Regions from separate parts of the Aneurinibacillus uraniidurans genome, predicted to be linked through region 1. Evidence: a T-box and tRNA genes for the amino acid it is inferred to sense, from the RefSeq annotation. Region 1 holds a T-box; the other holds one or more tRNA genes.

What was found. The T-box of region 1 lies ahead of trpS (tryptophan--tRNA ligase). A T-box ahead of a tRNA ligase gene usually reads a tRNA of that ligase, here a tRNA-Trp.
Region 2: it has a tRNA-Trp gene. The T-box ahead of trpS (tryptophan--tRNA ligase) is inferred to sense a tRNA for this amino acid. The anticodon was not compared.

Annotation. Positions count from the first base shown of each region.
Region 1 covers NZ_CP116902.1:2,760,574-2,769,283, reverse strand. Annotated here, with positions in the region: gene PO771_RS13805 (hypothetical protein) at 1-1,163, shown strand, start outside; gene PO771_RS13800 (hypothetical protein) at 1,279-1,728, shown strand; gene PO771_RS13795 (inorganic phosphate transporter) at 1,865-2,863, opposite strand; gene PO771_RS13790 (DUF47 domain-containing protein) at 2,882-3,502, opposite strand; gene PO771_RS13785 (Rossmann-like and DUF2520 domain-containing protein) at 3,720-4,586, shown strand; gene PO771_RS13780 (PilZ domain-containing protein) at 4,591-5,064, opposite strand; gene PO771_RS13775 (DUF1659 domain-containing protein) at 5,256-5,480, shown strand; gene PO771_RS13770 (DUF2922 domain-containing protein) at 5,497-5,712, shown strand; gene PO771_RS13765 (YvrJ family protein) at 5,750-5,896, shown strand; gene PO771_RS13760 (DUF533 domain-containing protein) at 6,034-6,489, shown strand; gene trpS (tryptophan--tRNA ligase) at 6,541-7,527, opposite strand; T-box leader at 7,575-7,818, opposite strand; gene yhfH (protein YhfH) at 7,964-8,101, opposite strand; gene PO771_RS13745 (hypothetical protein) at 8,355-8,710, opposite strand, start outside.
Region 2 covers NZ_CP116902.1:532,537-536,051, forward strand. Annotated here, with positions in the region: tRNA gene PO771_RS02655 (tRNA-Met) at 1-15, shown strand, start outside; tRNA gene PO771_RS02660 (tRNA-Asp) at 94-170, shown strand; tRNA gene PO771_RS02665 (tRNA-Thr) at 178-250, shown strand; tRNA gene PO771_RS02670 (tRNA-Tyr) at 264-348, shown strand; tRNA gene PO771_RS02675 (tRNA-Gln) at 356-430, shown strand; tRNA gene PO771_RS02680 (tRNA-Lys) at 440-515, shown strand; tRNA gene PO771_RS02685 (tRNA-Leu) at 543-625, shown strand; tRNA gene PO771_RS02690 (tRNA-Gly) at 631-703, shown strand; tRNA gene PO771_RS02695 (tRNA-Cys) at 719-790, shown strand; tRNA gene PO771_RS02700 (tRNA-Leu) at 802-886, shown strand; tRNA gene PO771_RS02705 (tRNA-Gly) at 891-964, shown strand; tRNA gene PO771_RS02710 (tRNA-Arg) at 977-1,053, shown strand; tRNA gene PO771_RS02715 (tRNA-Pro) at 1,062-1,138, shown strand; tRNA gene PO771_RS02720 (tRNA-Met) at 1,156-1,229, shown strand; tRNA gene PO771_RS02725 (tRNA-Trp) at 1,238-1,311, shown strand; tRNA gene PO771_RS02730 (tRNA-Ser) at 1,327-1,415, shown strand; tRNA gene PO771_RS02735 (tRNA-Ile) at 1,417-1,493, shown strand; tRNA gene PO771_RS02740 (tRNA-Leu) at 1,508-1,590, shown strand; gene PO771_RS02745 (hypothetical protein) at 1,757-2,029, shown strand; gene PO771_RS02750 (GNAT family N-acetyltransferase) at 2,268-2,792, shown strand; gene PO771_RS02755 (GNAT family N-acetyltransferase) at 3,190-3,515, shown strand, end outside.

The sequences.
Region 1 (8,710 bases):
TACGTGTGCTGCTTTCTCTGCTGGAAAAAGCGAGCGTGCTCGAATTGCTTGCTGGAAAAATCAGCAGTACGCTTGAAAAAGAAGCGGCACGGATGAGTGGCCTGCCGCGAAATGAGCTTTTGTTCAAAACGCTTATTCGATTTAATGAAATGGTTCATAACCGTTCTATTTCCTATAGTAATCGGGATGACTTGATTGATAATATGAAAGAGATTACAGAGGCCGCTCTTGCAACTGTAGTGCGTACAGAAAAAGAATTTGCAGGCGAGACGCTTTTGGATCTATTTGTATATGAAGGGGATAAGGTGGAGGAAATTCGCCATCGTAATTCTGACATACCGAAGGAACTAGTGCCCGTGCCGCGTATTGTCGCATTGTACGTACAGGAGTTGATGGACAAGCAGGGGAGTTTACCAGCATTATCGAATCAGCGTCTGCGGGAAAAATTACTTCCTTTTCTCCTCTATTGTCTCTTCCTCTGGGCTGAAAAAATAGAAGAAGCAGAGGCAGATGAACGACTGCTTTGTTTTTTGCAGTACTGGCAGGAGAAAAAAGGCATTTACGATCACCTCTGTGTAAAATATGAAGAGCATGCATATGCGATTGAACTGGAAGAGCGACTTTTAGAGCAAAAAAATTCCAATATGAAAGTGTTGCAAAAGCAGCTGGATCAGATTGTGGAGGAGAAGGATAGCATTCGTGAAGCACTTGGCCAGCGCTTGCCGTATGATATTCACAAAATGAGCGGGATATTTGAAGGGAAAGCAGGTGTCATGTTACAACGCGTGCATGAACTGATTGCTAGACAGGAGCAAGTTGTTGCTACGGAAGCGAGAGAAGGTCTTTTACGCAGCCTGTGGCATAAAATCGATACAAGCATTAGTGAAGCACAGACCGAGCGTGAAATTAAACGATTATCGGTCAAAATCATTGATGAGATGGTAGCACTAAAAAAAGATATTACACTTCTACCGGTTTATTATATGGATCGTGTGAAGCAGATTCATGATTGTGATGCCAAAATTCAGGAAATCCGCCGCTGGCGCTATCAGTTGGAGCAGGAAACAGAGGCACATAAAGATACGATTCAACATCATGAGGCGCACCGCGCCACGCTTAATCAACAGATCAAACAGTGGCAAAAAGAATGGATGTTTGTATAAGGAATCCGCCGGCTTAAATCGGCGGATTTTTTATGCTCGTCCGTAATTCCAGTCATAAAAGAATACAGGACAAGAATACATATGTAAGGAAGTGAGGGAACGGGGAGGGGTGGCGGTGGTAAAAAAAATTGGGAAACAGTTTTTTTTCTATATGTTGATCGTTGCTATACTGTATTTAGGATTTGGGAAATATGAGCAATATAATAACAGCCGTTATATGGCTGCATTTCGTGCTATGCAGGGAGAAGAGACCCTCGATAAGATGGCTGCGCTATATAAAGAGATTGTGGAGTATCAAGCAACGTATAAGCTTACGCCGCAGATGAGTGCACAACTTGTGCAAAATCTGCTTGTAACGGGTAAGAAGCTTAAAGATATCGACCAGAAGCTCAAGCAGGCATATCCAGAACAGCATGTGGATTTTTCGTACTTATATCAAGATCTTTTTCTTGTTATTAAGCAAATTCAAGATAAGGCAAATGACGCCAAGTTAGCCGTTATGGTCGTGCACGCGGTAGAAGGATTGGGCAATGCCAAGGTGCAGTTGTATAGCTGTAGGATGTAGCCACAATTATGGCGGTGAACATGTGCTGTAGCGTAGTGAATGGGTATCGCATAAGAAAAAGGGGAGAAAACAAGAGGACAATCGTCCGCATGCTTTCTCCCCTTCTATTCATGTACCTTTTGGAAGCTTATTCGAGTTAAAAGAGTAAATCTGCAATTTTATAGATCAGTGCGGCAAGCAGTGCCGAGATTGGCAGCGTAATAATCCATGTGATGACAATCCGACGTGCAACGCCCCATTTTACACCTCTGACCCGTTTGGCTGCCCCTACCCCCATAATAGAAGAAGAGATGACGTGGGTTGTACTAACGGGAAGATGGAGATACGTAAATGTAAAAATTAATAGGGAAGATGACAGATCTGCCGCCGCACCGTTCACAGGCTGCAGCTTCATAATTTTTCCCCCTACTGTTTTAATGATTTTCCATCCGCCGACCGATGTACCGATTCCCATTGCCAGTGCGGCTCCGACTCGTACCCACATTGGTATATCTGTTGTTGTCTGAAATCCCCCAGAGATCAAAGCGAGTGTGATAATCCCCATTGCTTTTTGGGCATCATTCGTACCATGTGAATACGATTGCAACGCCGCCGTGAACACCTGAAAGTAACGGAACCCACGATTTGTTTTGCCGAGACTAAAGTTTTTAAATATCGCAGCAAAAAGTGTCATCATTAAAAAACCGATCGCGAGCGCTGCAAAGGGAGAAATCAAAAGGGCTTCGATAATCTTAATAAAGCCTTGGTAATTGAGAGCATGAATGCCAGCAGACGCAATGGCCGCACCTGCAATTGAGCCGATCAGAGCGTGCGACGAACTGCTAGGAATGCCATAATACCAAGTAACAAGATTCCAGGTGATGGCCGCTAGCAAGGCAGCAAGCACAACAAGAGACCCGTTTTGCAGGGTGAACGGGTCAACGATATCTTTAGTGACCGTTTTGGCAACTCCGGTAAATGTGAGTGCTCCAAGAAAGTTCATTGATGCTGCAAGCACAATGGCAACTCGTGGAGACAGAGCACGGGTCGATACAGAGGTAGCGATCGCATTTGCAGTATCATGAAATCCGTTAATAAAATCAAACGCCAGCGCAAGCAGTACGATGCAAATAATCAGAAGTAAAGTGGTATCCATAAAATAAAGAGCATCTCCTTACGCGTTTCGCATGATGATCGTTTCGAGAGTATCGGCTACATCTTCGCAGCTGTCCGAAATGTTTTCTAACACCTCGTATAGTTCTTTGTATTGAATAATTTTAATTGGATCTTTTTCATTTGCAAATAATTCCTTAATGCAGATGCGCAGTAGATCATCGCATTGGGATTCGATGTCATTAATTTTAATGGCATGAGGACGGATATCCATCAACTTCTTCTTGTTTAGAAGCTTGGTCGATTTTGCTACTTCTTCAGTGCTTTCCAGAATCTTTTGGGCAAATGTAATCATGTACTCGTCGGCTTCGGTAATATTGTACATTTCAAACCGGGAAGCACACTGTTCCATACCATCGAGAATGTCATCCATTGTATTAGCCAGCTCAAGGATATCTTCACGTTCTAGAGGGGTAATAAACGTTTTATTCAAAGCCACAATGATCTCGTGGATGTACGTATCACCTTTTGTTTCAAACTCTTTCATTCTCGTAGCGAATTCTTTCAGGTCCGCTTCATCTCGAATTTTAAAATCAACAAAATATTGGGCGGACTCTTTCACATTTTCAGCTATTGAAGTCAGCATATCCAGGAATACATCTCGTTTCGCCGAGAAAATCATGCATCAAAACCTCCAAAATTTTTTTCATACAAACTCCATTTTAGCAAATCATGTCGAACAATGAAATCTTAATTAAAAATTTACTGCCATACAATGCAAACCTAATAAATTTTACACAAACTTTACAAACTGTACGGGCCCCCTATAGTATACACTACACGATCTGAAAAAAGACGACATGATATACTGAATGTAGAAAAATAAGGAGGGATCCGACATGAAAATCGGCATAATAGGAGCGGGAAGACTAGGCTCTGCTTTTGGTTTGTATATGGCTCGACATGGAGCGGAGGAAGTCGGGTATTATAGTCGCACGCAGGCGAGTGCAAGGGAAGCCGTGTCACTTATCGGAGAGGTAGGACGGGTATACGAGGATGTAGCTGTGCTCATACGCGAATCGGACTGGATTGTGCTGACTGTTCCGGACGATGCGATTCCAGCGGTTGTTCGTCTACTAGCAGTGGAAGGGGAATGGGAAGGGAAGCTTGTGTTTCATATGAGTGGTGCTGCTTCATCAGACGTATTGCTCCCGATAAAGCAGGCAGGGGCCTATACGGCGTCACTGCACCCACTTCAGTCGTTCGCAGACGGTCGATCTGGAGCGGACAAGCTTGCGACCTCGGTGTTCGGCATAGAAGGGGAAGAAGTAGCTATTACCATGCTTAAAGAATGGCTTGAGATAACAGGAAACCGTTATTTGGTCATTACAGCTGCACAAAAGCCACTGTATCATGCAGCTGCTGCAGTTGTCTCTAACAGCTTGACTGGAGTAGTGGATTTTGCGTTGCGTTTACTGCAGACAGCCGAGATCGAAGAGCAGCTGGCGCTTTCGGCGCTGTACCCGCTATTGGAGGGAACGGTTCAAAACATACGGGAGAGAGGAGTAGCAGAAGCGTTGACTGGCCCGATTGCCCGTGGAGATATCGGCACGGTTGTGCGACATATGGAAGCGATTGCAAATCAGGCGCCACAGTTATTAGAGGACTATCAAGCGCTTGGACGGCTTACGCTTTCGACTGCATGTCGAAGTCAGTTGCGTGATCCGCAGCGCATTGCTCACTTGCAGGAACTTCTGAACGAATAGATCATTACAAAAAGGAAGAAGAGGAATTAGACTCATCGGAGGAGGGGGCATCCATTTTTTTTATGCATGCCATACGATCTTTACTATCACATAGAGAGCATGAGGTGATATTTGGATTTCGACGCATCCGGATTGTCATCGTGTTCAAAAGGGATGATAGTTCCATTTTTTGCTGTTCATCAAGTACAAAGCGTACCCCGTATTCATATAATTCTTCCGTATCAATCTTGCGAACAATATAGCCAGGGAGTGACAAGATCTGATCCATAATGCGTGTTTGAAATTCGAGCACGATATATGGATTGACAGGCAATTTGAGGTTTGTATAAAAGCGAAGTCCACCTGGCCCGATGTCAAGGATACATGTTTTTGTATGGTTGGCATCAATTTGATTGTCTTTAATCTTGACAATAGTCATATTGGCGCACAGTGGATTTTGGAAGACCTGACGAAAATGTTCTCTTTGATTTTGCTTCACTGGTTTGTCCTCCTTTTACATAAAATGTTATACGCCTTCTTTATTTTATACTCAATTTTTTCATATGGTCATGATTCTTTTGTATTATTCAACCGATTTATGACGTCCAAAAGTAACGCATTTTTTTGTCCCTATTTCTCTTGCCAAATCCGAATGATTATACAAGTCGGATTTGGAGGAGGTGAAAAGGCATGGCAGTTTCAAGTGTAACAAAAGGAATGCAGCTAATCCTTCTGCTTGAGGATGGATTAGGTACAGACGGCAAGAAAAAAATCCGTCGCAAAGTATATCGCGGCGTTAGTCAGACTGCATCGCAACAGGATATTTATGAGACAGCAGCTGCACTGGCAAGTTTGCAGGAGCATCCGTTGGTTGGAGTAGAGCAGGCAGCTCAGACACAATTATTCCAGGTATAAGATGGGAGGGTTGTAAGTGAAAACATTGGAGCTTCAATTTACAACAGCAGGTGGTGGAATGGTTACGTTAGCGGTCGCAGATCCAATCATGCCGATAAATGCTGCGAGTGTAGCGACGGCAATGGATGTTATCATTAGTCGCAGAATTTTTGATACACCAACGGGCCCGATTGTAGGAAAGAAAGGTGTGCGACTTGTAGATCATCAGGTCTCAGACATTGCTCTGGCATAGCTAAACGTAACGAAAGAGCCAGAAGGAGGACAATACAGTGACAGATTGGATTCCCGTGCTCTCGAATGTAGGTTTTCCGGCTGCTGTAACGCTGTACTTGCTCGTTCGGGTGGAGTCCCGGTTAGAACAGCTAAGTGGATGCATTACAAGGCTGACGGAAACCATTCACGCAATGCGAGACTAATATTGTATGGCGGCATCAGTTGCGAGATGCCGCCTTTTTCCAATGTTGTAAAGTAGAAAGTTACGATTTTCACAACATCTGTAGTGTAATAAAGATGGTATAATGCTAGTAAAGCGTTTTCAAAAGGGGGCTTTATTATGCATGAAAAGCTAGATGCAGCAAGCCATCCAAGATTATATGAAATTCGGCTGCTGATTTGTGCTGCACAGGCAGACGGATATCTGGATGATATAGAGCAAGAGAAGATTTTTCGTCAGGTGAATCTTGATATTTTTTCTGTACGAGAACGTCAGATTTTTCATGATGACCTGGAATATCCGAAAAATCCAAAAGACCTGGCCAGCGAATTGAGCCCGTATATTACGGACGAAGAAAAAATGATGCTGATTCGCAAGATGTTTAAACTGGTAGCGATGGAAAAGGTGATGACGAACGAGGAACGACGAATGATTTTTATTACTGGGTGTGAGCTTGGAATTCAGGATAAGAAAATAGAAGAAATCGAGCAGTGGGTTATGGAAGGTGTGGCATGGATTTCTCGCTGGGATGCCATTACTGGAAAATCACGATTGGATATCAAAGGAAGCACATAAAAATGATTGAAGGAAGGAAAAAGCATTCGCCTTTTCCTTCCTTTTTTCTTTTTAGAAGGTGACAAGTCCCATATTGCGGCGGGCGCGATCCAACGTAACCGATGCAATAGCAGCGGCACGCTCTGCTCCCTGTTTGAGAATATCTTCAAGCTCGGGACTTGCCATCCAGCGTGTGTATTCCTGCTGGATTGGCGTTAGCGCATTAACGACAACTTCAGCAAGATCCTTTTTGAAGTCGCCATAGCCACGGCCCTCATAACGCTTTTCAATCGTTTCAATTGGCTCATTGCTGCAAACGGAATAAATGGTGAGTAAGTTGCTGATCGCAGGTTTATTTACTTTATCGTAGCGTACAACGCCTTCTGAATCCGTTACAGCCCGCTTGATTTTTTTGACGATGGCAGAAGGTTCATCCAGCAGCGCTACATAGCTTCCTGCATTTGGATTGCTTTTGCTCATTTTCTTAGAAGGATCATCAAGTGACATGATGCGGCCGCCGAACTCCTGAATCATCGGTTCTGGGATGATGAATGTTTCTCCGTATTTTTTATTGAAACGCTCGGCCATATCACGAGTGAACTCCAGATGCTGCTTCTGATCTTCTCCAACTGGAACATGAGTTGCATTATATAGCAAGATGTCAGCTGCCATAAGTGCCGGATATGTAAGCAGTCCGCATGTTACGACTTCTTTGCCGGTAGATTTATCTTTGTACTGTGTCATGCGTTCAAGCTCACCGATGTAGCCTGTGCATTGCATCAGCCAGCCGAGTTCTGCATGCTCTTTAACATGAGATTGGATGAACAGAATGGACTTTGCCGGATCGATTCCGATGCTTAGATACATGGCAGCAAGCTGCATCGTATACTCTCTAAGTGCTTGCGGCTCTTTTGGTACAGTAAGCGAGTGCAGGTCTACGATGGAGTAGATACAGTTTCCTTCTTCCTGCAGGGCCACGAACCGTTTCATGGCGCCGATGTAGTTACCTAATGTAAAATTCCCACTCGGCTGCACACCAGAAAAAATTTGTTTTGTCATCGTGTGTTTGCTCCTTTGGTATATAAAATAAAAAAGGCTCCTCGTCCATAAGGGACGAAGAACCGTGGTGCCACCCTCGTTAGCCAAAAGCGCAGCAGAAAGAAGGCTGGGCGTAAGGCTCACTTAATCCCCGATAACGGAGGGAAGCCGCCTGTGCCTACTCACAGCAGATGCCGCTTCAGCACGGAGCTCAGAAGTCCATTCCCCAGGGCGGTACGTACCGGGCTTCCACCTGCTCCCGGCTCTCTGCAACGCCGCATCCTGCGTACTATTCTTCCTCATAGCTTGTTCCTTGAATTGAAAATTATGATATACAATTTTTCTGATTGTGGCAAGTCTCAACGTCATAAAAAAGGAACACCTCTGCACAGGGCAAAAGGTGTTCAAGTGTGGGATAAGGTTCTCAACGTAACAAGGTTTACAAAAATGCCATCACTTAGTGAGGCAAGTTAGTGCACGTATCGTTGCTGCCGCATTCAGTCATATAAGACTCAGCCTGCTCAGATAATTCGGCTCCACAGCGTGCACAAGTTTTCGTTGGAAGGTTGTTATAGAACTCAGACACTGGAATCATGTTGAACGCCTCCTTTGATGTTTATATTGTATTATAACAGAAGATAATTATTCAAATGTGTTTTGTATCATAAATGAGTGGTTTTTTTACAGGAATGGCTTATATTCTTCATATTTCTCAATCATACGCTATTTTTCGTATTTTTAGAGTAATGAAAATATGACGCATAGTTGTGGGAGGTCTGTTATATTACAAGTATTTATGCGCAATCAAAATAAACACCCCCGCGAGATTTCGCGGGGGTGGGGACTGGTTATTTCCTGATTGTAATGATTTTGTTGTAGTGTCCTGGCTGACTATGGTTTGGTTCGCAAAGAATCACAATTCGATCCGCTTCTTCATGAATAGAACTAAGTTCTAACGTGCCGATGCAGTGTGTGTCGATATCGAGACAAAAATGAAGGCATTGATACTGGCTCCCCATAATTTCAGCAGCTGCTTTTTTAAGAATACCGGAAATTTGTTTGGTCTCGCTCGGTGTTTCAATGGTAACATTCATTTTTTTGCCGGCCAAACGGTTGAGTATAAGACGCACATCTGCTTGCAGTTCCTGGTGTGTTTTTGGCTTCTTGTCTTTTTTGGCCAGTACACTCCTGAAAAATTGAACCA
Region 2 (3,515 bases), 1.6 Mb from region 1:
CTGCCCCCGCAACCATAATATCATCCTAACTACGTCGGGTTATGTTCTAAGCTAGGATGAGACTGTAGTGCCTGAAAGGTGCAACCATAATGCGGAGCCGTGGTGAAGTTGGAGTTCACGCTGGACTGTCACTCCGGAGGTCGCGGGTTCGAGTCCCGTCGGCTCCGCCATGAATAAGCCGGTGTAGCTCAACTGGTAGAGCACCTGACTTGTAATCAGGGGGTTGAGGGTTCAAGTCCTTTCGCCGGCATTTAAATAAATATGGAGGGGTAGCGAAGTGGCTAAACGCGGCGGACTGTAAATCCGCTCCCTGTGGGTTCGGCGGTTCGAATCCGTCCCCCTCCACCAGTTTTATTGGGGTATAGCCAAGCGGTAAGGCAACGGACTTTGACTCCGTCACTCCCTGGTTCGAATCCAGGTACCCCAGCCATTTTATAGCGAGCCATTAGCTCAGTTGGTAGAGCACCTGACTTTTAATCAGGGTGTCACTGGTTCGAGTCCAGTATGGCTCACCATTTATCCATATGCGGTAAATGAATTATGCGGGTGTGGCGGAATTGGCAGACGCACTAGACTTAGGATCTAGCGCTTCGGCGTGGGGGTTCAAGTCCCTCCACCCGCACCATACATGCGGACATAGCTCAGTTGGTAGAGCACGACCTTGCCAAGGTCGGGGTCGCGAGTTCGAGTCTCGTTGTCCGCTTTTCTTGGTATTTCTGGAGGTATAGCCAAGTGGTAAGGCCAAGGTCTGCAAAACCTTTATTCCCCGGTTCAAATCCGGGTACCTCCTGTACATCTTATGCCGATGTGGCGGAATTGGCAGACGCGCACGACTCAAAATCGTGTTCCTTCTGGAGTGTCGGTTCGACCCCGACCATCGGTACCATATTGCGGGTGTAGTTCAATGGTAGAACATCAGCCTTCCAAGCTGAATACGTGGGTTCGATTCCCATCACCCGCTCCATCAAGTTCATATGTGCCCGTAGCTCAATCGGATAGAGTGTCTGACTACGAATCAGAAGGTTGGGAGTTCGAGTCTCTCCGGGCACGCCATAGTATGTCGGGAAGTAGCTCAGCTTGGTAGAGTACCTGGTTTGGGACCAGGGTGTCGCAGGTTCGAATCCTGTCTTCCCGACCATTTTTATGTCTACATATGGCGGTGTAGCTCAGCTGGCTAGAGCGTACGGTTCATACCCGTAAGGTCGGGGGTTCGATCCCCTCCGCCGCTACTTTATATAGGGGCATAGTTTAACGGTAGAACAGAGGTCTCCAAAACCTCCAGTGTGGGTTCGATTCCTACTGCCCCTGCCAGTTTTTCATACATGTGGAGGGATACCGAAGTGGTCATAACGGGGCGGTCTTGAAAACCGTTAGGGTGCAAGCCCACGCGGGTTCGAATCCTGCTCCCTCCGCCATGGGCCTATAGCTCAGTTGGTTAGAGCGCACGCCTGATAAGCGTGAGGTCGGCTGTTCGAGTCAGCCTAGGCCCACCATTTATATAGATTTTGCGGTCGTGGTGGAATTGGCAGACACGCTATCTTGAGGGGGTAGTGATCCATGATCGTGCGAGTTCGAGTCTCGCCGACCGCATCATATAAAGGCAAAAGTAACATAGCCCTGTGGTTCTCTATTAGATTGAGAGCACAGGGCTATGTTTGTATTATTTCACGCTAGTACAAAAAAGTTTCTTGATCTTTGTTACTTTTTAAAAATATGATGACAGTAGAATTGAATGATAGGTATAGGTGGGACGGATGTGTTAAGTGAAGTAATATTGGAATTGGTGTCAACACAGCAAAAAGACCCATATGCACTGATATGGAGAAGGCTATTTGTTATTCTATATAAAATAAAGCGTAATGCTGATTTAAAGGGAGATACGGTGACCTTATATCAAGTGAATGGGTATGACATGATCTACACACCTGATGAAAGAAAGTTTAAATTGCAAGCAGAAGGTATCACCTTTAATTTAAAAATTGATGAACTTGTTACGGGAATATGTGAAGGAAGGTTCTTACCTTCTTAAATTAAAGATAATAAGAAATAAAAGATGAGTAGGGTTATCCTGTAAGCAGTTGGTCGAATCGCTTGTGGGATACCCCTTTTTTAAATTTATCTATTGGATATAGTATCCACATCGCGTTCTTTTTTCGATGAGCTTCCTTTTATCTACTTACATCAACCCAATGTTCAGAAAATGTTCAGGACCGTTTGATAAGATGAAATTATGATTGTAAGAGTTCGAGGCTGGAGGTGAAAGTAGCTTGATTCATACACGCAATGTGACTGCCTATGATACATCCTTCCTTTATCAAGCCTATAAGGAGGCAAGAGAGAAGGAACTTTCACAAATGGGATGGGATGCAGAAGAGCAGGAAGGACTTCTTCGTGTGCAGTTCGACATGCAGAGACGTTCGTATGCGCTTCAGCATCTAGCGGCTGATCATAACATTATCTTGCTTGATACGGTGCGCATCGGTCAGATTATGACCAAAATCACGGATCGTTCTATCTGGATTATTGATGTTTCTTTGCTTGCAGAATACCAAAATAAAGGGATTGGTACGCGTTTGATTCATGATATTCAAGCGAGAGCAGAAGAGACGGGGAAGGCTGTACGTTTACATGTACTGCATAACAATCCAGCGCAATGTTTGTATGAACGACTTGGGTTTTATAGGGTAGGGGAGAAGTTTCCTTATGTTGCTATGGAATGGCTGCATAATCAAACAACAAGAGCAAGTAGAAAGGAAGAAGAGGTTCCACTTATGTTTGGTGACATGAAATGAGTGATGTTTGAACGGTATCAAACTGTTTATCTTCATCCTTGTGGAAAGAAACGAAGACATTGTCATGCTTCTTGGCCGTACACTCCAAACAATCTGTAGCTATTTAAAGTTTATCGAGAAAAAGGACTGGTAGGGCTTGAACTTCGACATTATCCTCTACATCACTAATGCAAGTTGTAAAAAAGAGTTTATCTCGAGAGAAGAAGTTGCGGCGATTGTTCAGCAACTTCTCCAAAAGTCTGAATTAATCAACTAAAGATCAAGAGAAAAAAAGGAAGAGGGTTATCCTGCAAGCAGCTCGTTCAGTAGCTTGTGGGATACCCTTTTTTGCATTTTATCTATCTGAATGTAGTCATTCACATCGCGTTCTTTGTTAGAGGATGGAGGTGAAAATAGCTTGATTCATACACGCAATGCGACTGCTGCTGATGCTTCTTTCCTTTATCAAGTCTATAAGGAGACAAGAGAGAAGGAACTTGTACAAGTAGGCTGGGGTGAGGAAGAACTGGAAGTATTTCTTCGTATGCAGTTTGCTATGCAGAGACGTTCGTACGAGCTTCAGCATCGAACAGCCAATCATAACATTATTCTGCTTGGTACGGTGCGTATCGGTCAGATTATGACTGAAGTCACAAATCAAGTCACAAATCAAGTCATATGGTTTATTGATGTGTCTTTACTTGCCGAATATCAAAATAAAGGAATTGGCACACGTTTGATTCA